Regions from separate parts of the Methylomonas sp. ZR1 genome, predicted to be linked through region 2. Evidence: predicted binding sites of a transcription regulator. Region 2 holds the regulator's gene; each other region holds the start of a gene.
What was found. Region 2 encodes HrcA, which represses chaperone genes, less so after heat shock. Its sites were predicted from a motif close to TNTTAGCACTCNNNNNNNNNGAGTGCTAANA; they were not measured.

Region 1 (10,877 bases), 1.8 Mb from region 2:
TGACACCGAAAGTGATTCGCAGTGATACGTTTAGGCGTTACTTTAGCGCGTGTCACTAATCGTGTCACTGTTTGCGGTGTATGTCACTGCATTTTGTTGCACTTCTTTGGACAATAAAAAACCCGCTAAGCCTTATGGCTTGCGGGTTTCTGTATGTTCTTGCACTTCTCTAAATCTTTCTTTGGTACCGAGGGTCGGAATCGAACCGACACTCCTTTCGGAACCGGATTTTGAATCCGGCGCGTCTACCAGTTTCACCACCCCGGCAAAGAAAGCGTCATTATACTGATTTTTGCAGAAATGCCAAACTATTTTTTACGCTGCCAATATTACCGCTGCTTTCAGCTTTTTCATGGCGTTTTGTTCAAGCTGTCTGATACGCTCAGCCGACACTTGATAACGATCCGCCAATTCGTGCAAAGTGGCTTTTTCTTCCACCAACCAGCGGCTAGCCAGAATATCGCGGCTTCTGTCGTCCAAGCCAGCCATGGCATCCATCAGCAACTCTTCCTTGCGGTCTTCCCAGTCGCTATTTTCCAGCAATAAAGCCGGATCGGCGCCGTGCTGTTCCAGATAAGCGATAGGCGCTTGCGCATGGTCTTCGCTGTCGTCGCCGGTTGGCTCAAGTCCTATATCGCGACCGTCCAAACGCCGTTCCATTTCGTAAACCGTTTTGACGTCCACATCCAGGTTCTCTGCTATCGCTTCCGCATCGTCTTGCGATAGGTAGTTCAAGTCGTTTTTAAACTTGCGCAGATTAAAAAACAGTTTGCGCTGCGCTTTAGTGGTAGCAACTTTAACAATGCGCCAGTTTTTAATCACATATTCGTGAATTTCCGCTTTGATCCAATGTACGGCAAACGACACCAAGCGCACACCCATGTCGGGGTCGAAACGCTTGACCGCTTTCATCAAGCCGATATTGCCTTCCTGAACAATGTCCGCCAACGGCAAACCGTAACCGGCATAGCCTCTGGCTACATGCGCCACGAAGCGCAAATTGGACATCACCAGCTCACGCGCAGCATTCAGGTCGCCTTCATCCCGGTAACGTAACGCCAAGTCCTGCTCCTGCTCGACGCTGAGTTTGGGCATTTGGGCGACTAAGTTCAAGTAAGAATCAAACGTCCCAACCGATAAATTGATCGGCAAAGCCAAGCTGTTGTTCATATCACCCTCGTTTCCGCGGAATAAATTAACGTTAACCGAATTCTAGCACTCGAAACACGAGAGTGCTAATAATTTAGTAAAAATCTTTTGATACAGATAGTTACACTGATTTTTGCTTCAATTTTGCTGTGTAAGCAGCTAGCGATGCCGCCTTTACGAATTCCGGCCAAACTCGTTAAAATGCAGATTAAGTCAGAAATCTCCGCCTAACTCATCAAAACCACAGCCATTTACTCAAACATGTCAGCTTCCGATAGCCCCGTATCATCCAACTTTATTAGACACATCATTGCCGCCGATCTGGCCGCCAACAAAAACAACGGCAAAGTTGCCACCCGTTTTCCTCCTGAACCCAATGGCTATCTGCACATCGGCCACGCCAAATCGATTTGCCTGAATTTCACCCTTGCCGCCGAAAACAACGGTACCTGCAATTTACGCTTCGACGATACCAATCCGGAGAAAGAAAGCGTCGAATATATGGAAGCCATCGAACGCGACGTGCAATGGTTAGGATTTAAATGGGCCGGCAAATACCACGCCTCCGATTATTTCGAACAGCTTTACGATTACGCGGTGCAACTGATCAAACAAGGGGATGCCTATGTCGACAGCTCCACGCCTGAACAAATGCGCGCGGATCGCGGCACCTTGACCGAACCCGGCAAGGAAAGCCGGGACCGCAGCCGCTCCATCGAAGAAAACCTGGATTTGTTTACCCGGATGCGGGCCGGCGAATTCGCTGACGGCCAGTATGTGCTGCGCGCCAAAATCGATATGGCCTCGCCTAACATTAATATGCGCGACCCGACCATCTACCGCATTCGCCGTGTTCATCACCAACGTACCGGCGATGCCTGGTGTCTGTACCCAATGTACGACTACACCCATTGCATTTCCGATGCTTTGGAAGGCATCACCCACTCGATCTGCACCTTGGAGTTTGAAGATCACCGCCCTTTATACGACTGGGTGCTGGACAAATTGCAAACCCCTTGCCATCCACAGCAAATCGAATTCGCCCGTCTGCAATTGGAATACACCATCGTCAGCAAGCGTAAATTGCTGCAATTGGTCACCGAAAAACACGTCAAAGGTTGGGACGACCCACGCATGCCAACCATTTCCGGCCTGCGCCGGGCCGGTTTTACGCCGGAAGCGATTCGGGACTTCTGCGAACGCATTGGCGTCACCAAAAACGATTCCTGGATCGAAATGGGTGTCTTGGAAAACTGCATTCGTGAAGACTTGAACGAACGCGCTCCGCGAGCGATGGCCGTGTTAAGGCCGTTAAAAGTAGTCATCAGCAACTGGGAAGACGGTAAAACCGAAACTTATCAAATCGCCAACCATCCGCAAAAGCCGGAAATGGGCAGCCGAGAAGTCAATTTCTCCAAAACCATCCTGATCGAGCAAGACGATTTCATGGAAAACCCGCCTAAAGACTTTAAGCGTTTGGTGCCAGGCGGCGAAGTGCGCTTGCGCGGCTCCTATGTGATCAAATGCGAGGAAGTGATTAAAGACGCAGCCGGTAATGTCATCGAACTGCGTTGCAGCTACGACCCGGCCACCTTGGGCAAAAACCCCGAAGGCCGCAAAGTAAAAGGCGTAATCCATTGGGTTTCTGAACAACACGCCCTGCCCGCCGAACTGCGTTTATACGACCGGCTGTTCAGCCATCCCAACCCGGACACACTGGATAATTTCCTGGACGGCATCAATCCCAATTCGCTGGAAGTGTTGACTGATTGCCGGGTGGAAGCCAGCCTGGTCAATGCCACGCCGGATACCCGTTATCAATTTGAGCGCACCGGCTATTTTTGCCTGGACTATGCCGACAGCACCGCGGAAAAATTGGTGTTTAACCGCACCGTGACCTTACGCGACAGTTGGGCAAAGTAGCAAAGTAATTAACCATGGCCGCGCTGCAAGCATTAATTGATCACCTGGAAGCACAAACCGGCCAATCACTAAACAACCACCGTCTGAGCAGTGTCGGCGGTGGCGACATCAATAGCGCTTACCGGCTGCAAGCCGCCAATATCGACTGGTTTATCAAATTAAACCGGGCAAGCCTAGCGAATATGTTTGTAGCGGAAGCGGCCGGTTTACGAGAGTTAGCCCGTATAGGCGAGGTGCGCGTGCCCAAGGTGATTTGCTTTGGCGAATGTCAACAACACGCTTATCTGGTGCTGGAATTCATCGAATTGAGTTCGTTGCATAGCCGCAGCGCCAGCTTATTCGGCGAACAACTGGCCTTGCTGCACCAGCGGCCGCAAGCCTATTTCGGCTGGCACATCGATAACACCATCGGCTCCACGCAGCAGCACAACGCCAGACACGACGATTGGGTCAGTTTTTGGCAGCAACAACGCCTGGGCAAACAATTACAGTTTGCCGCCGCTAACGGTTATCGCGGCTCACTGCAAACGCAAGGCGATAAACTGCTGGAGAACATCATCGCTTTTTTCAGCGATTACCGCCCACACCCATCCTTACTGCACGGCGACTTATGGGGCGGCAATGCTGCCTCGGATAAGCAAGGACAACCGATAATCTTCGACCCGGCTTGCTATTACGGCGACCGCGAAGCGGACCTGGCCATGACCGAATTATTCAGCGGCTTCAGCCGCGATTTTTATGCGGCTTATCAAGCCGACTATCCGCTGGACCCTGGCTACAAAACCCGTAAAACCCTTTATAACCTTTACCACATCCTTAACCATCTTAATCTGTTCGGCAGCGGTTATTTGAACCAGGCCAACAGCATGATCGCTCAGTTATTGGCTGAATTAAACTAATCGCGTCCAGCGCCGAATGGCCAACCGAAGCGATAGGTTGACATAGCCAGTTGCAATCCCCCTCCATTTTCCCTGCTCATAAAAAGAATTTTTCCCGCATCAATCCAGGAATTTCCTCCCGGATAATAGCCGTCAACTTTAAGGCCGAAACAGCAGCTTATATCCAGAGCCCCGTTTCGAAATTTATGACACCACCCATTCCACCGCTGCCATGAGCAACACCCTAAAAATATTGTTAGTCGACGACCATGCTGTGGTACGCGCGGGTTTTCGCATGTTATTGTCGGTTAGCGGCAATGTCGAAGTCATTGCCGAAGCGGAACGCGGCGAACAAGCCATTCAGCTTTATGGCGAGTCCAAGCCGGATCTGGTGGTCATGGATTTATCCATGCCGGGAATCGGCGGCCTGGAAGCCATTCGCCGGATCGTCGCACGGGATGCAAATGCGCGGATTTTGGTATACAGCATCTATCACGAACAAGTTTACGTGCGGCGAGCCTTGGATGCTGGCGCGCAAGGGTACATCACTAAAAACATGGCGCCGAATTTATTGTTGCCGGCTATAGAAAGCATTATGCAAGGTAAAGGTTATACGGAACCCGGCCTGCTTAAACCCGCGGACGAGCCGTCCGCCAATGCGCAGTATCAAGCGCTGATCGATGCATTCTCGCCGCGCGAGTTCGATATTTTCCGGCTACTGGCCCAAGGCCTGACGGTCTCGAAAATTTCCATTCACCTGTGTTTGGGCAATAAAACCATCGCCAACTACGCGACGCAAATCAAGAAAAAACTGCAGGTGCAGACCACCACCGAATTGGCCCACATCGCCGTCAACCTAAACATACTCAATCAGTAAACCTTATCTAAAACCGCTCAGCGCAATACTCTGATCGAACCCAAGGTACCGGTTTCAACGGTCACGCTCAGCCGGGTAATTTTACTGACGCGGATGGCGTTCTTGGGTTGCGAGGGGTCGAAATTGAATTCATCGCCCTCGCGCACCATGAAAGTACCGACACCGCTGACTTCCAACAGAGCAATAAAGGCCTTCCCGGACGGATTCAACAAACCTCGTAATTTGAGGTTAGGCACCTTCATGGTTTCCTGATTCGGCATAAACCCATAAGCGCCGACGGCAGCGCCCTGCGCCCCAGCCGTTTCGTACATCAGTTCGCTGGGCGTGAATGGATCGCGCAGCTGCTTCGGCGCCTCAGGCGTCAACGGCAGCGGCGTGGCCGGCGCTTCCAGAGCCCGCGCGGCGAGTGCCGCCATTGAAAAAGCAAGGCCGGCAATCGGCTTGATTGAATTCGACAAACTCATTTAATGCCCCGATACCAAAGAGAATAAGGCTTGAAAGAATGCATAATAGACAAAGCCCACCATCGAACCGATCACCAAAATCATCACCGGCTCGATCAGGGCCGACAGGCGCTTGATCGCAATTTCCAACAACTTTTCGTAATAAATGCCCAGTTCCTGCAACACTTCGTCCAGCGACCCGGTCCCCTCGCCTACGGCAACCATCTGCACTACCAGCGGCGGAATGCGCGGATGATCGATACTGCGCGCAATATCCCGGCCCTCTAAAATCTGGTTGGATGCGGCCAGCAACTGATCGACATAAACTCGGTTGCCCAGCAAATTAGCGGTAATTTTCAACGCCTGAAACACGGTGACACCGCTGCGCAGCAGAATCGACAACGCCCAGTTCATCTGCGCCATCGCACCGGTCACCAGCAACGAGCCGATCACCGGCAGCCGCAGCAACAGCCGGTCTATCCACAAACGGCCGTTACGGGTTTGATAAATCAACACTATCAGCAGCAGCAAAGCCGCCACACCACCTACCAGCCAAAGGCCATGCTGGCGCACGAAGTCGGATATATCCACCAGCAACTGGGTGGACGGCGGCAAAGCTTTGCCTTTGCCCATCAAAAACTTGCTGAATTTGGGGATGATTTTCACCACCATGAAAATGCCGACGCCGATTGCCGCCAGCACCACAATCGCGGGATAAATCATCGCGTTGATGGTCTGTGCCCGCAATGCGGCTCTTTTATCCAGATGTATCGCCAACCTTTCCATGATCTGATCCAAATCGCCCGTGGTTTCGCCGGCGACCACCAAATTGATCGCCATTTCCGGAAACACCGCCTTGTGCTTACTCATCGCCGACGACAGCGATTGGCCAACCCGAATGTCCTTCAGCATCAGGCGTAAAGTCAAATTCAAGCGCGGATTGGTCAATTGCGCCTGGGCCAGCTCCAGGGCCTGGGCCACCGGAAGGCCCGCCCGCAGCATAAAACTCATTTGCCTGAAAAAGAATATCAACGCCGTATTCGTTACCGAACGTTGCGAGGCCAACCAGTCAGAAAAATTGGCCTGGCCGAAAAAACCGCTGCTGCCGCGCCCCTGCCGTAACGCCAACACTCGCAAGCCGCGTTGGCGCAATTGCGATGCGGCATTACCCATATCGTCGGCTTGCAGCCTGCCGCCAATCTCGTTGCCGCGCTCGTCCAAGGCGGTGTAAACAAATTCCGCCATCTCAGTTTACTCCGCGCACGCCGCGGGTTTTGTGAACCGCCACATCACGTAACTCGTCTAGTGTGGTCATGCCCAACAGCACTTTACGGCAACCGTCCTCCCACATAAAACTCAGACGCTCACCGGCACTGGCTTCCAAGGTTTCCTCGTCGCTGCCGCGCGCTACCAAGCGGGCGAGCGTTTCATCCAGCCACAGCGTTTCAAACAATCCCAGCCGGCCGCGAAAACCGCTGCCCTGGCAGATCACGCAACCGCCCGGTTCGTAAATCTGCACGGCATCGTCATCCCGCCCCAGTTCCGCCAGCTCGGCAGGCGTCGCCAAGCGCGGTTTGCGGCAATGCCCGCATAAGCGGCGCACCAAGCGCTGGGCGATCACCGCCGCCACCGTGGAACCGATCAGGAACGGTTCGCAACCGATGTCGATCAAGCGCGTGACGGCGCTCACCGCGTTGTTGGTGTGCAGCGTCGAAAACACCAAATGCCCGGTCATCGCCGCTTTCACGGCCACATCGGCAGTTTCCGGGTCGCGGATCTCGCCTACCATCAACACGTCCGGATCGTGCCGCAAAAACGAGCGCAGGGCGTCGGCAAAACTGACTTTCGGCCCGGTCTGCAATTGAGAAACCCCGAGCATCACGTATTCAATCGGGTTCTCCACGGTCATGATGTTGATGTCGGCGCGGTTGATTTCCTGGAGCGCGGCGAACAAGGTAGTCGATTTACCGCTCCCGGTCGGACCGGTCAGCAGCACCATGCCATAGGGGCGGTGTATCACCTTGCGAAAATGCTGCAAATCTTCTTCCATCATACCCAGATCGGCCAGCGTCAAACCAAACGCCTCTTGGCCGAGCAGCCGCAGCGTCATCCGTTCGCCCAGCCGGGTCGGCGCCGTCGCCACCCGAATGTTAAAGCCCTTGTCGATAGGCCGGGGCAAATGATAAGAAAAACCACCGTCCTGCGGCATGCGCTGTTCGGCTATATCCAAGCCGGCCAGCACTTTGACCCGCGACACCAACGCGGCAGCCGCGCCGGCGTTGGCAACCAACGGAAAATCGCGCAATTTGCCGTCCACCCGCAAGCGGACTCGCAATCCATGCGCATCCGGTAATAAGTGAATGTCCGAGGCCCGGTAAAAATAGGCTTCGCGGATGATACCGTCCAACATGGCTACCAAATCGGTATCGGTCTCCGCCGTCACCGCGCCGCTTTGCTCGGGCGCCGATTTTCCGGCCAATGCCTGCTTTACCTTTAATTGCAATAAGGCCAGATCGGCCATTGCCAGCGGCAATACCTGCCCCAACAAGCGTTGCACCGAATCAATGCCGCCCCGGTCGCCCGGATCGCTGCAGATCAGTAACACCTGTTCGCCATCACTAACCGGCAACAGCAACTTGCGCTGTACCAGACTGGGCGGAATTTTTTTTAACAAGGCGCTTTCCACCTGTAGCGTATCCAGATCGACATACGGCACGCCGTATTGCTCGGCCACCGCCCGATGCAAGGCCGATAAGGGAAAACGATAATGGGCCTGAACCATGCTTAGCAAACTCAAGCGTTGCCGACGGGCGTCAATACGTAAGCGCTCCAATTGTGCGGCCTCAACCAAGCCGCAGCGCACACCGGCTTCCAGGAGATGTTCGTCATTGATAGCCATACGCTTACAACGCCAAAATCACTTCGGCCAGCAGGGATTGCGGATAGCCGGGCATCGCCAACACCGGCATGCGCTCGACGCTGATACGCAGCACCGCCACTTGAAACGGTAGCCGATCCAAATCGTGAATGAAGCGGTTCAAAGCCAGATAGGTGCCCTCCACCTCCAGGCGCCGCAGCGGCCTTTCCAACAACGAACCCGGCGACATCCGTGCCACCCAGCCGGCACTCAACGGCGGAATCACGGCAGTGATGGGCGTAGTGGGAGCAGCCGGCGTTGCAGCCGCCGGTTTGTTTTTCCGGCTTTTCTTGGTGGTTGCCGGTGCCGCCGCAACCGGCGCGGCATTGCTGCTTACCGCCGCTTTGAAAACCTCGTTGGCGCGCACATGAATCTGCGCATCCCGCGCCACTTTGGAAATATTCACAATCAGAAACTGAGAGTCGTCCGGCGCCAGATGTTTTTCCACGCTGTCCGACTGCTCCTTGATAGCCGCCAGCAAACGCTCTTGTTCCGCTAATTGGCTCTTCAAGCGCTCGACGTCCTCATCCGGTTCTTCCGGAATCTCGGCGGTGCGCAGGCGTTTGTCGGTGGCTTCCGCCGTTTGCTGTAATTGGCCGATTTCCCGGTTGGCCGGCACCCAGCGCAACCAGGCATATCCGCCGATGACGATCACGCCGATAGCCAAGGCCGACAACCATTGTTCGCGCTTACTCAAAGGGGGTAGTTTCATGGGGGTTTGGATTGGATAAACGAATGATTTTGCCGTCCGGCTCGGCCAATTTGACCAGCCGCAACGAAATACTGAAGCCGTTACTCTGCAGCGGCCCTTTGCCGAAAGTCACTTTGGGCTCACGAACCTGCAAGTCCCAGCGGGCGGCGGCATCACCCACCCGTTTGATAAAGGTCTGCGCGGCGCTGTCGCTGAGCGCCCAGGCCTCCAGCACCAGGTTTTCCGCTTCGATACGCTTGGCGTCGATAGGATTGGGCGGAGCCGCGTTCGGCGCCGCGGCCGGTTTTAATGCCGACTTGTCCGGCTCATCCAAACGCTCGATCACCACCTCATTGTCAACCAGCGTTTGCAGCATACCCAACACGCCCTTTACCAAATCCATGCGCTCCGGAATGTCTTCGTCGTAGAAGCGGGCCAGATTTTCCAGACGCGACTGTTCGGTGCGCAAACTCTTGATCTTGTCCTTGATCTGGGCGATTTCAGCCGCTTGGGCATTGATGCGCTTAATAGCCTCATCGATACTTTGCCAGCTGGCGTCCACCTGCTGCTTGTAGCTCTCGACGCTGCTTTTGCGCGCCCACAACGACAGCTCGGCCACGCCGACCATCAGCAATAGCAGCAGCACCAGCGCCGCGGCCCGCACCTCCAAGCGATCACGCAGTGCCGGCAATGGGCCGCCCAAGCGCACCCCCACGCAACGCTCCGCTTCGGCCAGACCCAAGGCGTGGTAAGCCGCTCCGGCCATGCCCGGCGAAACCTTATCGCCAACGACAGCATGGGTTAGCGGGTGCAAGTCCAGTTCCAGCATGTGTTCCAAATTGGCGGCCAGCTCGGGTGCCGACGGCCAACTAGCCAACCACACCGGCTCGCGCGGCGGCGCATGCAGCGCGTGGTAGCTTTCCAGGCAAATATCCAGCGGCGCTTTGTGCAGATTCAAATAGTGGCGCAAGGCCGTAATCCCGCCAGCGGCTAGCCGCGTGCTAAACCCCAAACCGGGTTGAGTCTCCAGCAGCACCGCGTAGGTTTCTGTCGCTGGAAGTAAGGCCGCGCTGCAACCGGTCAAGGGATACATGGTTTGCAATTTCAAACCCTGCCGCGCGAAAGCGTCCGACCAGCGCTGCAATAAACTTTGATGCACGCAACTAATCAGCCAGTTAAAAGTACCGGGTATATCGTCCACCGCACTCTGCGCCGCCCAGCCGACTTCGATGGCCTCGTCGGCGGCTTTCAACCACTCCTGCCCGGTCAAGCACGCATTGAGCTGGCTGCGTTTGATATACCCCAACTCCACCGCCAGATCGCCGAAACGCCGTAACGAAAACTGCTCGGCCAACGCCAAACCGCCGCCGGCCCTGGATTTACCTTGCTGCAAATCCATCACCGCCCGCGCTTGTTCCTCGGTCATATAGCCTTGGCCCACCAATAAATGCCCCACCGACCAGCGGGTGACGTGTTGCAGCAACAGCGGCTCCGCTTCCCAGCGCGCCAATTCCAGCATCTGCAACAATGGCCGGGGTTTGCGGGGATTGACCGGTAACTCCACCAGCGTCGAAAACACCGCCGGCGACAACAGAATCGCCGAACCGCCGCCCTGCCAACCCTGGCTTTTTAGCGTAATCAGCAGATCGCTGAGGCCTTCGGCCATATCCACTTGTTCGGTTTTGGCCTGATACAGCAATTCCATATCCTGATCGGCACGGCGCAGCACGGCGGCGCGCAAGGAAAAACCGTCGGTCTCGCAGACTAATAACTGCGACGGGATAGCGAAAGGGATAAAACGGTTAAATTTCATGGAGGCTTGGGTTAAAGGGATATTTAAGTGGTTCCCGGACTTTGATTTTTCGGCTCCGCCGCTTCTCGTTCACACGGTCATCCGTCACCGCCATTAAGTTAAGAGCGGGTGATTCCCTCTCCCCCTGGGAGAGGGTTAGGGTGAGGGGAATAAATAAGGGAAGAAGCGATATTTTGATCCCCTCAT
Region 2 (10,877 bases):
GATCCTTGACCTGCACTTGCACATATAAATCCCCGGCTGGTCCGCCGTTCGCACCGGCTTCGCCTTCACCGGCTAAACGAATCCGGTCACCGGTATCGACACCGGCTGGCACTTTGACGTTGAGGGTTTTGGTTTCCTGCACGCGGCCTTGGCCGTAGCACTTCGGACAAGGATCCTTGATTTGCTTGCCGGTGCCGCGGCACGTAGGACAGGTTTGTTGCACCGAGAAAAAACCTTGTTGCATCCTGACTTGGCCGTGACCATGACAGGTGTTACAGGTGATCGGGCTGCTACCTTTTTTGGCGCCGCTGCCGTTACACTCAACGCAAGCCACCAATACCGGCACCTTGACTGTAGCTTCGGTACCACCTACGGCTTCTTCCAGGGTCAGTTCCAGGTTGTAACGTAAATCGGCACCGCGTTGCACGCTGCTGCGTTGCTGCCGGCCGCCACCGAAAATATCGCCGAATACATCGCCGAAAATATCGCTAAAATTCTCCGCCCCACTAAAGCCGCCGCGCCCGCCGCCCATCGACGAATCGACGCCGGCGTGGCCGAATTGATCATACGCCGCGCGCTTTTTAGGGTCGGACAAAATCTCGTACGCTTCCTTGACCAGCTTGAATTTTTTCTCCGCTTCTTCCGGATTATCCTTGTTTCTGTCGGGATGAAATTTCATCGCCATCTTGCGATAGCTCTTCTTGATTTCGGCTTCGCTCGCGTTGCGATCCAATTCCAGCAGTTTGTAAAAGTCTTCTTTTGCGGCCATTTAAATGTCTTGAGTCACTTGATGAATTTATCTATTTATTTTTACTTTCTATATTCGGCCTTTATTGGCTCGCTAAACTTTGGCGGCAATAATGCCTGTTGATCTCGCTGAAAACTCAACAACTCCCTTGCTTTGAGCGACACTATTTCGGAAGGTATCAATTCAACGATGCCGGCATCGATCTCTTCTGCTCGGGTTTCCGCCAAGTCTAACCAATTATTCATAAATCTACGCTGCCGATTCAATATAAGTACCGTGTTCCAAACGATTCATATACAAATCGATCATCGGAAAACATAATTCATAATCGCCCCACACCAACTCACCATATTCGATCCGGAAATCTGAAAATTTCACAGCATCGAGGTAGGCCCGAATATCAGGATGCGGGGAACGCATCAAAAATCCCTTGAAGTCGATAATCTGCTCCTTACCATCATCAAATTTTAAGCGCAAAAGATACGAATCGATCTGCTCGGCGCTACAAATATTAACAACTTGATTCATTTTAACCTCGTACAAATGCGTTCCGGTCGAATCGATTTATGCCAAACAAAATAATCGATCCATTTTTGCACAATGTCATTAACACGAGCCGTGACAATTTCGCGGAAATATTGCATCTCACCCTCGGATAACATTTCACGGCCGGAGACTGTAATATAACGAACACTATCAACTAGCCCGTCTACCAGAATAATTTCGGCCTTCGCTTCCCGCCCCTGACATTTGCCGTGAACATGAACGGGTTCGTATTCATTGGCATAAAACATCACAATTAAACCGAAATATTCGTATAGTTTTGGCATTGCCGGTTCTTGCCTGTATTTCTGCCGAATTCGGTTTATTCAATGTAGGATGGGCTGACACCAGGAAGCCCATCGTTTGCAAAAGGTCCGCGGTGTGAGTACCCTACATGACTAATCTGACCTAATAGGGCATAATACGGCGCAATGCCCGTTGGTTATTGCGCCCTACCGGACTTAACATTTAAGGCGGAAACCGCTAAGCGTTCCGCCCTATGAAAGATTGAAAGGCGGATCGGCTTACGCCATCCGCCCTACACCTTACTTCTTATCGTCCTTAACCTCTTCAAATTCTGCATCGACCACATTGTGATCATGCTCTGCGGCAGCCTCCGCCGCGCCGGCTGCATGTCCGGCCTCGGCGCCGCCTTCCGCGCCTTTCTGCGCATAAACACGTTCCGCCAATTTGCCCGACAATTCGGTCAAGGCATGGGTTTTCGCTTCAATCGCGTCTTTATCGTCGGATTTAAGCACCGCTTGCAGGTCTTTGATCGCAGATTCAATCGCCGATTTTTCGTCGCTGGCTACTTGATCGCCCAGTTCTTTCAGCGACTTTTCGGTGGCGTGGATCATGCCTTCAGCAGAGTTACGCGCAGAAACCAGTTCTTTTAATTTCCGATCTTCGTCGGCGTGCGCTTCTGCGTCCTTGATCATGCGTTCGACTTCATCGTCCGACAAACCGCTGGAGGCTTTAATCACGATGGATTGTTTTTTGCCGGTAGCTTTGTCTTTCGCCGATACGTTCAAGATACCGTTGGCGTCGATGTCGAACGACACTTCGATTTGCGGAATACCGCGCGGTGCCGGCGGGATGTCTTGCAAATCAAAACGACCCAATGATTTATTACCGGATGCCATTTCCCGTTCGCCTTGCAATACTTGCACGGTCACCGCGGTTTGATTGTCGTCCGCAGTCGAGAAGGTTTGCGAGGCGTTGGTTGGGATCGTGGTATTTTTCTCGATCAATTTGGTCATCACGCCGCCCAGGGTTTCGATACCCAAAGACAGAGGTGTTACGTCCAACAACAATACGTCTTTAACATCGCCGCCCAATACACCGGCTTGAATCGCCGCACCCAGCGCTACCGCTTCGTCAGGGTTAACGTCTTTGCGCGGCTCTTTGCCAAACAGTTCTTTAACGAACGCTTGCACTTTCGGCATACGGGTTTGACCGCCAACCAGAATCACATCGTTGATTTTAGAGGTCGAAATACCGGCATCTTTAATCGCTTGCAAGCAAGGGCCTTTGGTTCTTTCGATCAACTCGTCAACCAGCGACTCCAGTTTGGCGCGGGTCAGTTTCACGTTCAAATGTTTCGGACCGGATGCGTCGGCGGTGATGTACGGCAGATTGATGTCGGTTTGCTCAGCTGAAGACAATTCGATTTTGGCTTTTTCTGCCGCTTCTTTCAGACGTTGCAGCGCCAATGGATCGTTGTGCAGATCGATGCCACTGTCGCGTTTAAATTCGCCGGCCAAAAAGTCGATGATGCGCAAGTCAAAGTCTTCACCGCCCAGGAAAGTATCACCGTTGGTGGCCAATACTTCGAATTGGTGCTCGCCTTCGATTTCAGCGATTTCGATGATGGAAATATCGAAAGTACCGCCACCCAAGTCATAAACCGCTATAGTGGTGTCGCCTTTCGGTTTGTCCATGCCAAACGCCAACGCTGCCGCAGTCGGCTCGTTGATGATGCGTTTGACGTCCAGACCGGCGATACGGCCGGCGTCTTTGGTGGCTTGACGTTGTGAGTCGTTAAAGTATGCCGGTACGGTGATGACGGCTTCGGTGACTTCTTCACCCAGGAACGCTTCAGCGTCTTTTTTCAGTTTCATCAACACACGTGATGATACTTCGGGCGGCGCCATTTTTTTACCGTGGCATTCCACCCAAGCGTCGCCATTGTTGGCTTCCATAATTTTGTAAGGCACCATTTTGATGTCTTTTTGTACCGCGTCTTCTTTAAAACGGCGGCCGATCAAGCGTTTGATCGCGAACAAAGTGTTTTCAGGGTTGGTCACCGCCTGCCGTTTGGCGGACTGGCCGACCAATACTTCATTGTCGCCGGTAAAAGCGATGATGGAAGGCGTGGTGCGCGCGCCTTCGCTGTTTTCGATAACCCGCGCGGTGCCGTTTTCCAGGACTGCGACGCAGGAGTTGGTGGTTCCTAAATCGATGCCGATCATTTTGCCCATTGATATTCTCCAGACTTGAATTGGTAATAAATTAAAAAGTTGTTAGCGATATGCGGTTGATCGTCTTAATTTCAAGCCTGCTCATCGATTTTTGCGCTATCGGCAGGTTTGTCCTCGGCTTTCGCCACCACCACCATGGCAGGGCGCAATAAACGGCCGTTCAATACATAGCCTTTTTGGAAGACGTTTAACACGGTATTGGGTTGGGCGGTTGCACTTGGCTGCATGACCATCGCCTGGTGCAATTCCGGATTGAATGCTTGACCGATGGGGTCGACAGTTTCGATATTAAACTTGGCAAATACCGACTCGAATTGCTTGATGGTCAATTCACTGCCTTCGCGTAGTTTCACTATCTCCGGGCTATCGCCGGTTGCCGCTTGCAGGCCTAATTCCAAACTATCCAGAACACTCAGCAATTCTTTCGCAAATTTGGCCAGACCGTATTTGCGTTCGTCGTCCAAGTCTTTTTGCACGCGCTTTTTTAAATTTTCCATCTCGGCCATCGTGCGGATGGCTTTATCCAGGTTGGCAGCAGCCTGTTGCTGAGCTTGCTCCAATTGTTCCTGTAAGGCTTCCACAGTGACTGGGGCGGCGCCAGATGCTTCGGTTGGCTGTTCGTCGGCGTCGATTGGCTTGGTCTGTTCCAAAACTTCGGCGATCAAATCGCTATCCGATTGGGGTTCGTGGCTCGATTGCTGATGACTCATTACTTACTCCATGGTTCTAAATTTTTTAGTTGGCCTAACGATAGGGCCATTTATTTGGGATTCAAGGCCGCGCCCAATAACTTTGCCGTCACATCCACGAACGGAATCACTTTTTCATACGCCATTCGGGTGGGGCCGATCACGCCCAACACCCCCACCACTTCGTCATTCACCGAATAAGGTGCCGTCACCAGGCTGCAATGATCGAATGCGCTATAGCCGGACTCTTCACCGATAAAAATCTGCACGCCTTCGGCCTGTAGACACTGATCCAATAAATGAATGACGCCGCGCTTTTGGCTAAAAGCTTCGAACAACTGTTTGAGTCGTTCCATATCCGACAACTCGGAAAAGCCCATTAGATTGGTTTCGCCGCTCAACACATAGTCGTCGTTGGGTTGTTCGCTGAAGGTCAGCTGCGCCATGTTCACCGCGTCCATCATGCCTTGATTGACCTGCCGCTGATCGAGCTCCATCTCCCGCACCACCAAATCGCGAATTTTCGCCAAGCTGCGGCCGGAATAAACCGAATTCAAATAGTTGGCAGCCTGTTGTAATTCCGCAGGACTGAATTGCTTGTGGGTATGAATGATTTTATTGTGCACTTCCTGGTCGTCGGTGACGAAAATCACCAACACCCGGGTATTGGACATAGGCAGGAATTCGATGTGCCGCAAGGTGACGCTTTCTCTGCGCGGCAAAGTCACCACGCCGGCCATCCGCGTTACGTCCGACAATAATTTGGAAGCCTTATTCAACACGTCACTGGCTTTATCCGCCTCCCCTTTCAGGCCATGTTGCAGTTGGTCCAATTCGCTGGATGCCAAAGGCTTGACGGTTAACAAACTGTCGACAAATAAACGATAGCCACTCACGGTTGGGACTCGGCCGGCGGACGTGTGCGGGGAATGGATCAAACCCATCTCTTCCAGATCCGCCATCACATTGCGAATGCTGGCCGGACTCAGCTTTAACTGCGGATCTTTAGACAACAAACGCGAACCAACAGGCTGACCGTCCTGGATATAACGCTCAACCAAGGTTTTTAATAAATATAGCGATCTTTCGTTTAAATCTTGTCCGCCAGCCACGTCATCCCCCAAATTCCGTTAGCACTCGATATTGGTGAGTGCCAGACAGCAAAGCTATCAGCTGGGTCCGGCCTTGTCAACGGCTTGAACAGGTTATGAATAAACTAAGCGCAGCCAGCACAATCAAGGGCTGGGATTGAATATCCGAAGCCCCCGTGTCGTGGAGAACGGATCGATGGGCAGTTTGTTCCGGAATTACGATTTTTGGATGTATATTCGATCTTGCCCAACAACCGGCAATAAAAAACCCTGCAAGTCTGAGACTTGCAGGGTTCTGATTCGATCTAGCGTTTGCTTATCCGGACTGTATGGCAGGAACGCAAACGGACAATAAACCGCAACCGCCAGTGGTCTCAAGCCCCCATTTGGGAGAAAGACAACACATAGTAGCTATAGTAGGCAACGACAAAAAACAACAATACATTCAATAACTTTTCTACTCTACTGTACTGTTCTTGTTGATATTTTTTACCATTTTTTATTCTCATTTTGTCCTCCTGTCGCATGAGTCATCCCAAAATTTAAAGCCGGTTAATTGATTGGCGGTAGCTGATTAACGGCTCATACTGTTGCCGATCCAGGCGCCGGCGGCGGCACCGATGCCGGCTCCCAACGGATCGCCTCTACTCATCTCGTAACCCGCCGCACTGCCTAACGCGCCACCTACCAAGCCCTGAGTGGAGCGTTGGTCGTAACTGTTGTAGCGCGGTGCGGGCGGCGGTGCCGGGACGTACTGCGTAACCCTCCCCGGTACATACACCCGCTCGACCTCGACGTACCGGTCATGGTGGTGATGTTTGTGATGACCTCGTCCATGCCCGTCAGCGATGGCTATTGGCGAAACCAACAAACTGATTACAACGACACTTGCCACTCTAAACATAAATCCCCTTGATCGAGAATAATTTATCTATGACTTGATTCTAGAGAGCAATGTTTAAGTCTTGATTAGGAAAAGATTAAGAACAGATGAAGACTACAAAGCCGGCGCTTACATTGCCAATTTTTGTGAACTGTGCACGCTAAGCGATGGCTATAAACTGCCAACAGCCATTACTCCGGATATTCGCTTTGCGAATATCCGGAGCAGATTGCGCCGGAGGCGACAGTCAATCGCATTAGAAGCTGTAAGACACTTCCCCATAAACGGTGCGGCCGGCTTGTTGATAAAAAGAGGAATATTCCCGATCCAACAGATTATTCACAGAAAACGACAGATCGATATTTTTCGTCGCTTGATAAGCAATACGGGTATCGACCAGAAAATAAGGGTCGTAACTCCCTGGGACGCCGGCCCTTTGATCCAGATTTTGGTCGTTCGTATACTGCTGGCTGACATAGCGCCCAATAATGCCGCCGCTCCACTGCTCATATTTGACATCCAAGCCGCCACTGAACATGGTCTCCGGCAACAACACCATCTGTTTGCCAACCGACAGCGGATTCGCCTCGTTCTTGGTAATTATCGAGTCGTTTAAGGTGTAGGTCCCGGTAAAATGCAGCCAGTCCCAATACAATTTCTGCCTTAATTTGGCCTCCACGCCTTCAACCTCCGCTTCACCCGCATTTTGCCGCTCCTGAAGCCGATTGGTTGCGCTTAATGTCGTATCTTTACGGTAAATCAAATCAGAAATGTAATGGTGAAAATACGAGGCGGCAATCGTTGTACCATCAATCGGTGTTGCCTCTCCGCCTACTTCCCATGAATACATGGTTTCCGGTTTCAGATTCGGCCCGGCTTGCGTCAAGGTAAAAACACTGCCGCTAGCCGTTTGCGATGTCGAATACAAATCCGAGTTGGTGGGTGGACGGAATGCCCAACCGGTTGAAGCAAACAGCTTGTAGCCATCCGCCGGCAACCAGGTCAAACTAAATTTGGGATTAAATTGCGACACGGAACGTTCGCTGTAAGTTTGCGTCAGGTTAGTGGTGGTACCCGTGGAAGTGACGGTAGCCTTTTGTACGATGGAACCGGAAGTTGACCAGTCGTCATAACGCACGCCAAGATGAGCAATCAAGTTTTTACGCAACCAAATTTCGTCCTGAATAAAGGCGGAGTAAATACTCGACTCGCCCTTGCCATCGTAAACAGTATTCGTCACTGAGAACCAATCTTGCCAATTACTCAAGGCCAAACGTTTTTGACCTTCCAAATTATTGTGGTTAGCACCAAAACCGACCGTGACAAAGTTACGTTGATCCCACAAAAACGGGAAGCGCAATGCCACGTTACCGTCAATCCGTTGGCTAGGCGTAACGGTTAACTGGCCTCTGCCGCCGCTTAAGGTATCGTCGAACGCCGCGCTGTTTGGGCTAGGCGAATAAGTCTCGTGATCCATGTATTGAAAATCGACATTCAATTTCACGTCATGCCCAAAATCATGTTTCAGGTGGGCAAAATAGCGGCGAGTGTCTTCTACTGACGGCAAAAAATGCAGAAATTGCTGCTCGTAGACATTCAGTCGCTGCCCATTTAGATTAAGGTTGTTGCTTTGCGCCAGGCCGGCCACGCTGGCGACTGAATTGACAGTGGGGTTTCCGGTAGCGATTGCAATTGGCGAGCCTCCGGCAGTGGTCAAATAACTGTTAAACGTCCCTGCGCTAGTTTCGCTGCGGCTCCAGCTCATACCGCCATCAATCTCGGTGCTATCAGTCAAATCGTAATAGAGATGCAAGGATGCGGTGTTCTGCTCCCAAGGGCGTTCCCCTTTGTCTCCTATGATGTAGGTCGAGCCACCTTGGGTGGTTGCGGTCGGAATGGCACCGAATACCGGTGTCGAGGCGTTTCTTAACGCGGTAGCCGTGTTCGCTCTGACTACCGCATTCGGTATCGCTGTAGCCGGTGGCGTAAAGCTGGCTGGCGAAGCCGTCACGTAATCCGACACCGCCCAGTTATCGCTATCCATGTGGTTGAAGGTCAGAGAAATCCCCACGCCGTTTTCGAAACGATCCCGGTAACGGCCTTTGATGCCCCATTGATCAACAGCCGCGCCACCGGCGCCAAATGACAGACGTCCTTCGCGTTTAGTGGGGACTTTGGAGATCACATTGAGTACACCGCCCATCGCGCCACTACCGTACAGCGCTGAAAAGGGTCCAGGGACATATTCCACTTGCTGAGCGTCGTCCATATTCAGGATATTCCAATCAACCAGCCCTGAATTGGCATTGTTTACCGGCAGCCCATCCACTAAAAATAAAGATCGATTCGTACCGCTGATGCCATGGAATGCAGACGAGCTAACACTGGAGCCTGGGAAGCTGGTGCCATAAGCACTACCACGCAAATACACCCCCGGCACATCCTTCAAGGCGTCACCGATACGTTGGGTCAGGCGGTTTTCGGTATTTTCGGTGGTGATGACACTGACATTGGCCGGCGCCATCGATGCACTGATTTCCGAGCGGGTGGCGGTCACCACCATCGTACCCAGCGACTCATCGTTGCTGGCCGAATTGTCGGTCTTAGCGGTTTCGGCTGGCCCCACGGCGCTTTGATCGCTATCTTCTGCCAGGATTTGATTGCTGTAAGCCAAATTGGTCAGGGCCAACAGCGTTATTACGTGTAAACGAGACAAAGTTGATTCCTCCGGTAATGCAATTTTAAAAAACGGCGCTTCATGGTCATGTTAGATTTATTTTTAATTCTTCTTACATCAAGAGCAGACCCCTACTTGAATTTCCCCCTGAGGCGCCACGCTATTATTCATATCGGGCCTATGTGAGCCCATAAACTCCCCGCAGCCATCATCCCCACGAAAGCGGGAATGATGGCTTTCGAATTTCCTGGGTTACCGCCCTCGCTGTAACAAGGACGCCAGGGTTTTTCCAGCCAAGCGCTAGGCTTTGTCCTTCCGCTGTTCCCAACTGCCGTGCCAATAACCGGCGACAAACAACAGCAAGATCGCAAAACTCAACCACCAGCTCTGCGCCGAACTCAAGGTTTGTTGCTGTTCAGTGCTTTCGCTGGCGGCTTTTTTCTCTTCCATCTCATAGCCTTCCAGAGGCTTGGCGGCATCCGGCGCGGCTTGTGCTTGAGCCTGCGGTTGCTGAGCGGCTGGCGGCTGTTGAGATTGAGTGGGCTGCGGTGGCGTTTGAGCCGCTGCGGGTGCCGGTGGTTGGGCTTGCGCACCCGGCGCGGCTGCCTTGGCGGCTTTGGCCGCATCCTGTTGCTCAGCCAGTTTGGTGATTTCCGGGCTGCTGCAAGTGTCCTTGTTGCAAGCCACGCCGGCTTTCGCAATGACTTCCTTGTTAACTTGTTCCAGCTTGGCTTTCACCGCTGGATCGGCTTTCCAATAGCCTTTGTTTACCGCCACCAGCATCCGATCCACCATAGCTTGGTAAGCCAGCAGGTTGTCGGCTTGCTCGAATTTTTTCTGGATGTCGAGCTGGTATTTGTCCTCAACGTAAGTTTCGTACATCGCCTGCCACTTCTCGGCGCCGACCGCCTCCGGCACCGTCACCTGCCAGCCCCACAGGTTTTCGGCCACCATATTGATAAAGCGTGCGCCGGCGTAACCTTCCTTCAACATCGACTCTATCCATTTCGGATTCAGGTAGCGGCTTTGCATCTCCCGCCCCTGATAACGCTCCAGACTCATGGTTTTGGCGGCGGTCGGGTCGGCCAAGTCGGCGACCAAGACTTCCGGCGTCTTGCCGTTAACCTGTCTTGCCGCCATCGCCGTACCGCCCAGATATTGGAAGAAGTCGTCGCCGTCCAGCGTGGCGTAGACATTGCTGGAGCGACTGTGAATCACCGCATCGGTATCTTTCAAAGACAATTTGAACAAGTCCACCGCCAGCGTCGCGTCCTTGCTGGCCGCCTCGCCCCAATGGCCGCGACCGTAAACGTGGTGCATGCGATTGAAGAACACGTCAGCCAGTTGCTTCTCGTCGGTCCAGGTGTTGGACAGCGGAATGGCCCGATCCAGATTGGTGCCGTAAGCACCGGACGGCACGCTGAACAAGCGGGCCGAAGCCATATCCAGCGCTTCCTCGGGCTTCAAGCCGCGTTTGACCAACTCGGCCTGGGTTTCCTGGATATGCCGGCGCAACGGATTATCCGGCTCGTCTTGTTCCTGCGCCTTGGTTTCGGCCTGGTCCAGCAATTTGATCACCGAGGCAAACAAATCCCGGTACAAGCCGGACGGAATGATAGTGACATCGACCCGAGGCCGGCCCAGTTTGTCGCGAGCAATCACGTCCACGCCCTGGGTGCGGCCGCGCTCGTCCCAATGCGGTTTGACGCCGAGCAGATGCATGATTTCGGCTTCCATCACGCCCTCATGGCGCGAGCTTTCCACAC
Region 3 (10,877 bases), 830 kb from region 2:
TACCCATGTTTTGGCGGAACGAACCGGTATCCAGGTACGACATGTCAAACCGGTAATTCAGGCCGGCTTCCTTGCTGACCGGTCCGGTGGCGCTGGCTTCGGTACGGTAGAAATCGTAGGAGCCGAAGCGTTGTTCCAGCGAATAGTAAGGCGTCGAGCTGGGCTGTTTGGTCACGGTACTGATCAAGCCGCCGGGATCGCCAAAGCCGAACAGCATGGCCGATGCGCCTTTAATCACTTCCACGCGCTCGACGTTGGCCAGATCGAATTTGGTGAACGGTATGCGGATGCCGTTGCGATAGTTGACGGTGCTTTGCAGAAAACCGCGCATCACGAATTGTTCGTGGTCGCCGCCGTAAGAGTGATAGGACTGCACACCGCTGACGTTCTTGATCGCATCCTGTAAGCGGTAGGATTGTTGGTCGTGCAGCACCGCCTTATTGACGACTTGAATGGAGGCAGGCGTCTCCATGATGGGTGTGTCGGTTTTGGTCGCCAGCGCCGTGTTGGTGCGGGTATAACTCAAGTTGTAGGGATCATCGGAGTTTAGATCGGTTTTGCCAACGACCGTCACAGCCGGCATCGTTGCAGCCGATTGCGGCTCCAACTCGGCCGTATTTTGCAGCGTGACGGTGTTACCGCTACTGAATCGATAACTAATCCCAGACCCGGACAGTAAGCGTTTCAACGCGCCTTCCAGCGAATACTGTCCGCTGACGCCTTGCGAGTCGATACCCTTGACCAACTCCGAGTTGTAAACAAACTGCACGCCGGACTGTTCGGCCAGCGCACTGAGTGCGGAATACAAAGGCTGCGCAGCGATGTTGTAGGTGCGACTTTCGCTAGTGGCGCTGGGGCTTTCGGCCTGAGCCGTCGGCAGCGTCGCAGCGCTTATCAAGCCCAGACAAAGCGGCAATGCGCCGATGATCGATGAGCCTTTAGTTTGGGCTGTTCGCGTCCGGCTTGGGTTTCCGGTTTTTCTCATGATGTGTCCTCAGTTTGAGTGGGTTTTAGCTGAGAACGATTGGCGGCTGGCTGAGCCGTACTAAAGGATGTGTGGCAAATTGTCGCAGGCAGCAAAGCGGGCCATCAGGACTGCAAAAACACCAGCGGCCCGGCATGGATGACTTTAACCGGCAAGGTCTGTTGCAGGGCTTCCAGCCAGGCATCGATTTGCTGGATGTCGACGGCGATGTTGACTTCCCGCTCCGCCAGCCTGTCGTCCAATAAACGGATTTGGCTGCGCCGGTAGCGGTTGATTTCGGCGATAACCTGTTTTAACGGTACGAAATTCATCAACAAGCGGCCACGGCGCCAGGCGTCGGCGTTGCTTAATTCGACTGCTTGCGGCACGCCCAGCATCTCGGCATTGAAGGTGAGTTGTTGGCCGGGTTGCAGTGTGGCGCTATCGGCTTGCGCGCCGTGCGCGGACGGCCGACTGCTGCGCACTTTGCCTTGCAATAGCGTAACCGCGCCGGCTTGGCCGTCGTAACGGACGATGAAGCGGGTGCCCAACGCTTCTGTGGACGTAGCACCGGATACGACCCGAAACGGCTTGTGCTCGTCATGCGCCACGTCAAATTCAGCCTCGCCGCGCAGCAATTCAATGCGCCGCTCATTAGCATTGATTGACACATCGATAGCGGTATCGGTATTCAGATGGGCGATGCTACCATCGGCCAGCGTAATTGAGGTCCGCTCGCCGATCCGGGTACGGTAGTCTGCCAGCGGATGTCGCAAGTAATCCGGATAAAAACCACTCATCACGCTCAGCAGCAGCGAAGCGGCCGCAGCCAAGCCCAATCCGCGCTTTAGACTGCGCCCTCGCCGCTGCCTTGTCGCCAGCGCGCGGCGGCGTTGCCGATCGGCGAGCAGCGGCTGCGGTAGCTGTTGCCAAAGGGTCTCGACATCACGATAGGCTTGCTCGTGTTCGGGAGTTTGCGACCGCCAGTTTTCGAACTCAGCCAATACCGTGTCATCGGCAGCACCGGACTTTAGGCGCACATGCCAGGCAACGGCTTGTTGCTGCAGGGCTTCTCGGCGAGTTGAAGAAGTTTCGTTCATTACGGTGTTGTTTGGAGCGGGATATTTACTATAACGATCCACGGCGCTTAAATCCACACTAAGCGCATTGGCTATCAACAGCCTGCCGGCAGTGCAGCAACGCTTTTGCCAGCTGTTTTTCCACCCAACTGGTCGAGATTTTCAGTTGCTTGGCAATCTCAATATGGCTTAAGCCCTCGATACGGCTTAAGTATAAAATCTCGGCGCATTGATCAGGCAAATCGGCCAGTGCCAGCTGAATGTGCCGCAATTGATCTTGCGCTTCCGCCGTTCGTTCCGGCGCTGCCGAAGCGTCGATGTCGGTTTCGTCGCCCAGATATTGATCAAGCAATTCACAACGGCGTTTTTGCGTGCGCAGATGATCGAGAGATAGATTGGATGCCACTTTAAACAGCCAGGCCTGGACTTCGATCTCACTGGCGGGAGGTGGCTTCAGCAGCGTCAATCTCAAAAAAATGTCTTGAATCAGATCAGCCGCAGTGTCGTCGCACCGAATGCGCTGCTGCAAAAAACGCTGGATTTGCGGGCGGGTACTTAAAAAAATTCGGTAAATATCGTGGTCTGAAAATGCCATGCGCGAAGCCAGGCCATGCTGGAGTTAATCGTGGCATTTGACGCAGCAAAGTTTACGCCATGACTGGATTCATAGACTTAAGTGACTGATAATAATGGATTTTTTTCGGATTCGAAAAAATCTGAGGCTTGGCGGTATTCATAAAACCGCGTGAAATGCCACACTCGCTCGGCATTTCACGCAGTTTTTATTTTTCGTTGGCTCGAAACGCTTATCAACCCGGCCCTATTTAGCTTTGATATTCCGTTCGAGTCTAGCGTGTCGAAGCTCAAGCTGGTTTGCCCTTCGACAGGGCAAACGGCAATTAAGGGTCGAGGAATAATCCGCTAGGCGGAAGAAACCGGGCGCTACCGCATCATGGTAAGAATGGTTAACAGAAACCGCAGCAGCCTTTGTTACGGCTGACACTCCGGCATCAAGGAACTGCGCCAGTACTGGTCTTCCTTCTCGAACAAGCGGCGGCTTTCTTCCGGTCCCCAGGAGCCAGCCGGATAGGTGGCAATGTAGTCCCGCTCGGTGACCCAATTTTGCAAAATCGGGTCAACGATGCGCCAGGCGTATTCCACTTCGTCGAAACGCAAAAATAGCGAACGGTCGCCTTTCATCACATCCAATAACAAATCTTCGTAAGCATCCACGCGGCGTTCGTCGGGATTGCGGAAGCTGGCGTCCAGGCTGGTAGTACGGGTACGCATTTCCAGGCCCGGCTCCTTGACGGTCATTTCGATGCGGATGCATTCTTCGGGTTGAATCCCCAGCAATATCCAGTTCGGCGTCATGCACTGCACATGGGTATCCCGGAAAAACTGAAACGGCGGATGGCGAAAGCAGATCGAAATCGAGGATTGGCCCTTGGCCATGCGCTTGCCGGTGCGCAGATAAAATGGCACGCCGCGCCAGCGCCAGTTGTCGATCAACAATTTCATTGCCGCGTAGGTTTCGGTACTGCTGTCAGCGGGAATATTGGCTTCCTCCAGGTAGCCAACCACCTTATGACCGTCGATATTGCCTCGGGCATATTGGCCACGAAAGGCATGCGCGTGTACGGCCGATTTCGGGATCGGCCGAATGGACTTCAGCACTTTAACTTTTTCGTCGCGCAGCGATTCGGCGTCCATGGACACCGGCGGCTCCATCGCCACCAAGGTTAACAGCTGTAACAGGTGGCTTTGCAACATGTCGCGCATCGCCCCGGCGCTATCGTAATACTCACCGCGGCTGCCAATGCCCAGCTCTTCGGAGTGGGTGATCTGCACATGGTCGATGTAATTGCGATTCCACAAGGGTTCCAGCATGACATTGGCGAAACGAAACACCAATACGTTCTGCACCATGCCCTTGCCCAGGTAATGGTCGATCCGGTAAATCTGGTCTTCGCTCAAGTACCGGCTCAGGCGTTTTTGCAAGGCCTGCGCGCTTTCCAGATCGTAACCAAACGGCTTTTCGATCACTACTCGCCGCCAACCGTATTCTTCGTTCAGCAACTCCACCTGGCTCAAGGACTCGATGACATTGCCGAAATCGCTGGGACCGATGGCCAGATAGAAGGCCATATTGCGGGAAAATTGCGGCTGAGTGTTTAGCGTTTCCGCCAGGGATTTATAGCATTCCGGCTGGTCGAGATCGCCGCGATGATAATCCAGCCGTTCGCTAAACCGGTTGAATACGGCCTCGTCCAGCGGCGTATTGGCCTGTTCAAGTAGCAAGGCCTTCACTTCCGCCAGCCAGGTTGCTCTATCCCAGGGACGGCGACCCACGGCCAGGATGCGTGTGCCTTCCGGCAGTTTTTTTTCCAATTCCAGATGATAGAAGCCGGGCATGAGCTTCAAGCGCGCCAAATTGCCGGTAGCACCAAAAATGACGTAAGTGCAGGGGTCTGTATTCATAAAAGCCACCTTGTCTTTACTTTGCAATATAGGGTGCAGTTTGCATCATTTGCGCGGGCGCGTCGAACGCCAAAGCGCCGCAGCCGATAAAAGCGGCCAAATTAGAGCCACGCGAGTGTCACCTTGGTCATAATATGGCGTCATCGTCACCGAGACACTTCAGAACTTGATCCTGGTTATCCAACAGCCGAATCAGCTTAATTTTCATTGTATTAAAGCGCTGTTGCGCCAACTCTGCGTCGGCTTGTGCCAACGCTTTTTGCAAGTTCTCGACGACCGCCAGACAATCGGCAAAATCGTAAAAACAAAAGGTGCCATGCAGTTTATGGTTCAAATCCCACGCCTGTTGCAGCAATCCATTGTCCAAGGCCCGCTCGATGTCGAGTATTAATCCCGGCAACTGCTCAAATAATTTGCCCATCAAGACTTGGCTCAACTGCCGGTTATGCTGGGCTTTGCGCAAAAGTTGCACTGCATAATACTCGGCGTTCACCGGCTCATGTTGCCGCCAACGCACCAGCAATTGCTCCAACTGGTAAAGGCGAACCGGCTTGACCAAACATTCGTTGAACCCGGCGGCGATTGCCCGTTCCTGCTGCTGATTTTGCGCGTGAGCCGTGACGGCGACTGCCGGCGTTTGCCGATTGTAGTTTTCGGTGCCGCGCAAATTGGCGGCGACATCGAAACCACTCAAAAACGGCATGTTCACATCCAGGAAGATGAAGTCGTAGCGGCGTTCTTGCAACAATTGCCAGGCCTCCCGCCCGTCTTTTGCCGAGGTGATATTGGTCGTCCAGTATTCCAACTGTTCGCGCAACAACCACAGATTGATTTCATTATCGTCGGCAATCAGAATCGAAAAATCGTTGGTCATGGTTAATAGCTTCGAGCTGTGAATAATTTGCTGATGCCGTTATCGAATGTTTCGCGGCAAAAATCAATCTATAGTGAGGCAAACCATCGTAAACCGTTCCACACCCAAAGCGCCAGGCAATAAAAAACCCCGGCACCTTGCGGCAACCGGGGTTTTCAGGCCGAGGCCGAAGGCGATTACATCATGCCGCCCATACCACCCATGCCGCCCATATCAGGCATTGCAGGGGCTTTGCTGTCGGATGGTGCATCAGCAATCATCACCTCGGTGGTGATCATCAAGCCAGCAACCGATGCGGCGTTTTGCAAGGCAGAACGGGTTACTTTCGCAGGGTCCAAAATACCCATGGCGATCATGTCGCCGTATTCGCCGGTAGCAGCGTTGTAACCGAAGTTACCGGTGCCTTTTTTAACTTCGTTCAGCACCACAGACGCTTCGTCTCCGGCGTTGCTGACGATTTGACGCAAAGGCTCTTCCATCGCACGACGCAGGATGCTGATACCTACGTCTTGGTCGTGGTTGATGCCTTTCAGGCCGTCCAGAGCAGACAATGCGCGGATCAGAGCTGTACCACCGCCGGCAACTACGCCTTCTTCAACCGCGGCGCGAGTTGAATGCAGCGCGTCTTCAACGCGAGCTTTCTTCTCTTTCATTTCCACTTCGGTCGCAGCGCCGACTTTGATCACCGCGACACCGCCAGCCAGTTTGGCCAGACGCTCTTGCAATTTCTCACGGTCGTAATCGGAAGTCGCATCATCAGCTTGAGCGCGGATTTGTGCGACGCGGCCTTTGATTTGGGTTTCGTCGCCAGCACCGTCGATGATGGTGGTGTTTTCTTTGTTGATTTGGACGCGCTTTGCAGTACCCAATTGGCTGATGTCGGCTTTTTCCAAAGACAGACCTACTTCTTCAGAAATCACCACGCCGCCGGTCAGAACTGCGATGTCTTCCAGCATGGCTTTACGACGATCGCCGAAACCAGGTGCTTTAACCGCAGCCACTTTAACGATGCCGCGCATGTTGTTGACAACCAGCGTTGCCAAGGCTTCGCCTTCTACGTCTTCCGCGATGATCAATAAAGAGCGGCCGGATTTAGCCACGCCTTCCAAAATTGGCAACATTTCGCGAATGTTGGAGATTTTTTTGTCGTACAACAGCACGAAAGGATCGTCCAATTCGACGCTCATGCTTTCTTGTTTGTTGATGAAGTATGGAGACAAGTAGCCGCGGTCGAACTGCATACCTTCTACAACGTCCAGCTCGTTGTTCAGGCCGGTGCCTTCTTCAACGGTGATGACGCCTTCTTTACCGACTTTTTCCATCGCTTCAGCAATGATCGCACCGACTGATTCGTCGGAGTTAGCCGAGATGGTACCTACTTGCGCGATCGCTTTGCTGTCGCTGCAAGGCGTAGCCGCTTTTTCGATCGCCGCAACCGCTGTGGTGACTGCCAAATCAATGCCGCGTTTCAGGTCCATTGGGTTCATGCCCGCTGCGACTGATTTCAAACCTTCGTTAACGATGGCTTGCGCCAGAACGGTCGCAGTCGTAGTACCGTCGCCGGCTACGTCAGAAGTTTTTGAAGCCACTTCTTTGACCATTTGCGCGCCCATGTTTTCGAATTTGTCTTTCAATTCGATTTCTTTCGCGACCGATACACCGTCTTTGGTGATGGTTGGTGCGCCGAAGCTTTTATCCAATACAGCGTTGCGGCCTTTAGGACCCAAAGTCACTTTTACTGCATTTGCCAGAACGTTAACGCCTGCCACCATCAGTGCACGCGCGTCGCCACCAAATTTTACGTCTTTTGCTGCCATTTCTTATTCCTGAGATATTGGTTAAATTGAAAAAGAGTGTGTCGAACGAATTGGGCTTAACCCAAAACACCCATGATGTCTTCTTCGCGCATGACGATGTATTGCTCGCCATCGACTTTAACTTCGGTGCCGGAATATTTGCCGAACAACACGCGGTCGCCAACTTTAACTTCCAGGGCACGTACTTGGCCGTTGTCTAACGGTTTACCTGAACCTACTGCCAACACTTCGCCTTCGCTAGGTTTTTCAGCAGCTGAACCCGGCAACACGATGCCGCCTGCGGTTTTGGTTTCTTCCTCAACACGTTTTACGACGATACGGTCATGTAACGGACGAATTTTCATCAATGTCTCCTTAATGTAGATAAAGTTAAAGGTTAAAAACTGTGTAAAGCAATTTAAAAAACAGCTACCCCTTACGGAGGAAGCGAGCTTTTAAGCGGCCTCAGTTTTATTAGCACTCTCTAGCAACGAGTGCTAATAATATCCGGCTTTTGCACTCTGTCAAGCTCTTTGGCATCATCTGCGCCTTACCCAAGCCATACACACTATGAACGACGAACAATTACTCCGTTACAGCCGGCAAATCATGCTGCCGCAAATCGATATTGCCGGTCAGCAAAAATTGCTCGATGCCAAAGTATTAATCGTCGGTGCCGGCGGTTTGGGCTCGCCTGCCTCAATGTACCTGGCTGCGGCCGGTGTCGGCCAGATCACCGTCTACGACGACGACCAAGTCGATTTGACCAATTTGCAACGCCAGATTGCTCACTACACCAGCGATATAGGGTTGGATAAAGTTATTTCAACCCAACAGACTTTGGAAAAAATTAATCCGGGCGTAAAAGTGTTTGCTCACAAGCAACGCCTGGCTGACGAGCAATTACTTAAAGAAGTGACGGAGGCCGATGTGGTGCTGGACTGCAGCGATAACTTCACCACCCGCTTTGCCATCAATAAGGCTTGCGTCGAGAAAAAAACCCCATTGGTATCCGGCGCGGCGATCCGCTTTGAGGGTCAAGTCAGCGTATTTACCCCTGGGTTAAACGATAGCCCGTGCTATAACTGTCTTTATCAAAGCGATGGCGAGGAATTGCAAAATTGCGCCCACAATGGCGTGATTGCGCCGATCACCGGCATCGTCGGCAGCATACAGGCCTTGGAAACGATAAAGCTGATAGTCAACACCGGCAGCACATTAACAGGCCGCTTGCTGTTGCTGGACGGCCTGAGTATGGAATGGCACAGCATGCGCTTGAAGAAAAACCCACACTGCCCGAGCTGCGGCGCGAAATAAGCTAATCCGCACAAAAAAGCCGGGCTAATCCCGGCTTTCTATTGCTGGCAAATAAGACGTAATTAATTTTTTCCCAGTTTGCCTTTAACCATCAGAATGGCTTTGCTGACATTTCTCAATAGCGCCGAATCGCTATCGCCGTGCGGCTCGATGTCGCCGAACGGTTCGCCATTCTTCATGGTGTACATGTAAATGAAATACCCCAACGGTGCGAAAGCGAAGATGGCAATAATCAACATCAACACCACTAATTCGATAACTCCGCCCATATATACCTCCAACTATTTGTTTTTATTTTAATTTAGAATGAGGCCATAGACCTCGGGAATGGACTATAACCCCATCCCTTTTAGGGAACAAGCACAAAGTATTCTTTGTCAACTTATGGTTTTAACCTCAGGCTAATTTAGCCTTGGGGCAACTACGCCAACGCCATTTTCAACTATCAATCTGAGCATATGGACCATTACCCTAAAGCCAACTGGCACAGCCAAACGCCGGAAACCGTATTAACGCATTTCGGCGTAGAGCTGGGTCAAGGCCTGAGCAGCGAGGAAGCGCAAAAACGCCGAGCGACTAGCGGCGCCAACCGCCTGACCGCTCGCCGCGGCAAAGGCCCTTTGCTTTTGCTATTGGCGCAATTTCATCAGCCCTTGATCTACATCCTGCTGTTTTCCGCGGCCACCACCGCTTTTTTAGAGGAATGGACCGACAGTAGCGTCATCTTCGGTGTGGTCATTATCAATGCGGTGATCGGCTTCGTTCAGGAAGCGAACGCGCTGAAAGCCATTAACGCCCTGGCTCAGACCTTGAATATCAGCAGCAACGTCCTGCGTGACGGCCAGCGCCGAAGTATTGCTGCTGCCGAGTTAGTTCCCGGCGATTTGGTATTCCTGCAATCCGGCGACAAGGTGCCTGCCGATCTGCGCCTCTTGCAAAGCCGCGAACTGAAAATCGACGAATCCGCGCTAACCGGCGAATCGGTACCGGTGGAAAAGCAGGCACAGACTCTACCCTCGGCCACCTTATTGGCTGATCGCGCCAATATGGCGTATTCCTCGACGCTGGTCAGTTACGGCAGTGCACTGGCCGTGGTAGTCAGTACCGGCGATAACACCGAGATTGGCCGCATCAACAAGCTGATCGGCAGCGCCGAACCGCTGGAAACGCCGCTAACGCTAAAAATGAGCCAATTCAGTCAATTGTTGCTCTGGGTGATCGTCGGCTGCGCGGCCATTACCTTTGCGGTCGGCGTCTGGCGCGGCGAAACCATGTTGGACATGTTCATGGCCTCCGTGGCGTTGGCTGTCGGCGCCATCCCGGAAGGTCTGCCCGCGGCGCTGACGATTACGCTGGCTATCGGCGTCTCGCGTATGGCCAAACGCAACGCCATCATCCGCAAACTGCCGGCGGTGGAAACCCTGGGCAGCACCACGGTGATTTGCTCCGACAAAACCGGCACCTTGACGCAAAACCAAATGACCGTGCAATTCGTGCAGGCAGGCGGTGAAATATTCGAGGTCAGCGGCAGCGGCTACACGCCGGACGGTGAATTTACCAGCCATAACCAAGCGGTCGACCCGTCCCTTAAACCAGCACTATTGGAATGTTTAAAAGCCGGCCTGCTGTGCAACGACGCCCGATTAATCGCCGACACCGACAACTGGCGTATCGAAGGCGACCCTACCGAGGCCGCCTTGCTGGTAGCCGCCCACAAAGCCGGTCTGCATCAAGCCAGCGTCAGCGGCGACCATCCGCGCCTGGACGCCATTCCGTTCGAATCCGCGTACCAATTCATGGCCACTCTGCATCACAACCTGGCCGAAGACGCCCGGCATATTTATTTAAAAGGCTCGCTGGAAAGCCTGCTACAGCGCTGCGACAAAGCCTTTGCCGCCGACATGCAACTCGTACCACTGGATAGAGACTGCCTGAACCAGCAAGCTGAAGCGTTTGCCGCACAAGGCTTGAGAGTCCTGGCTTTTGCGCGCGCTGAGCATGATGACGATGCGGTTGAACATCGCGAAGTGGGTGGTGGCCTGACCTTTTTGGGCTTGCAAGCCATGATCGATCCACCGCGCCCCGAAGCTGCCCGGGCCATTGCCGCCTGTTATAAGGCCGGCATCTCGGTGAAGATGATCACTGGCGACCATCCCGTCACCGCGCTGGCCATCGCTAAGCAGCTCAACATGCGCCATACCGAACGTGTGATCAGCGGCGCCGACTTGCAACACTACAGCGAAGCCGACTATCGCAAACACGTCAAAGACTGCGATGTCTTTGCCCGCATCGCGCCGGAGCAAAAGTTGCAATTGGTGCAAGCCTTGCAGGCCAACGGTCACGTGGTAGCCATGACCGGCGACGGC

Region 1: the regulator HrcA is predicted to act here: its motif matches at 1,211-1,241, upstream of rpoH (RNA polymerase sigma factor RpoH).
Region 3: the regulator HrcA is predicted to act here: its motif matches at 7,667-7,697, upstream of groES (co-chaperone GroES).

The regions. Positions count from the first base shown of each region.
Region 1 is NZ_RCST01000001.1:911,048-921,924, reverse strand. It holds tRNA gene DDY07_RS04120 (tRNA-Leu) at 183-267, opposite strand; gene rpoH (RNA polymerase sigma factor RpoH) at 316-1,170, opposite strand; gene DDY07_RS04110 (glutamine--tRNA ligase/YqeY domain fusion protein) at 1,411-3,072, shown strand; gene DDY07_RS04105 (fructosamine kinase family protein) at 3,087-3,971, shown strand; gene DDY07_RS04100 (response regulator transcription factor) at 4,183-4,827, shown strand; gene DDY07_RS04095 (hypothetical protein) at 4,845-5,291, opposite strand; gene DDY07_RS04090 (type II secretion system F family protein) at 5,292-6,515, opposite strand; gene DDY07_RS04085 (GspE/PulE family protein) at 6,517-8,169, opposite strand; gene DDY07_RS04080 (hypothetical protein) at 8,174-8,899, opposite strand; gene DDY07_RS04075 (hypothetical protein) at 8,877-10,691, opposite strand.
Region 2 is NZ_RCST01000001.1:2,741,993-2,752,869, forward strand. It holds gene dnaJ (molecular chaperone DnaJ) at 1-769, opposite strand, end outside; gene DDY07_RS12310 (hypothetical protein) at 811-993, opposite strand; gene DDY07_RS12315 (DUF2442 domain-containing protein) at 998-1,276, opposite strand; gene DDY07_RS12320 (DUF4160 domain-containing protein) at 1,273-1,578, opposite strand; gene dnaK (molecular chaperone DnaK) at 1,837-3,771, opposite strand; gene grpE (nucleotide exchange factor GrpE) at 3,843-4,481, opposite strand; gene hrcA (heat-inducible transcriptional repressor HrcA) at 4,532-5,572, opposite strand; gene DDY07_RS24305 (hypothetical protein) at 5,926-6,060, opposite strand; gene DDY07_RS12340 (glycine zipper 2TM domain-containing protein) at 6,126-6,455, opposite strand; gene DDY07_RS12345 (TonB-dependent receptor) at 6,691-9,150, opposite strand; gene DDY07_RS12350 (cobaltochelatase subunit CobN) at 9,412-10,877, opposite strand, start outside.
Region 3 is NZ_RCST01000001.1:3,567,740-3,578,616, forward strand. It holds gene DDY07_RS16140 (TonB-dependent receptor) at 1-985, opposite strand, end outside; gene DDY07_RS16145 (FecR family protein) at 1,090-2,064, opposite strand; gene DDY07_RS16150 (RNA polymerase sigma factor) at 2,123-2,638, opposite strand; gene zwf (glucose-6-phosphate dehydrogenase) at 3,034-4,524, opposite strand; gene DDY07_RS16160 (hybrid sensor histidine kinase/response regulator) at 4,652-5,398, opposite strand; gene groL (chaperonin GroEL) at 5,575-7,215, opposite strand; gene groES (co-chaperone GroES) at 7,272-7,559, opposite strand; gene DDY07_RS16175 (molybdopterin-synthase adenylyltransferase MoeB) at 7,765-8,511, shown strand; gene DDY07_RS16180 (hypothetical protein) at 8,574-8,780, opposite strand; gene DDY07_RS16185 (cation-transporting P-type ATPase) at 8,970-10,877, shown strand, end outside.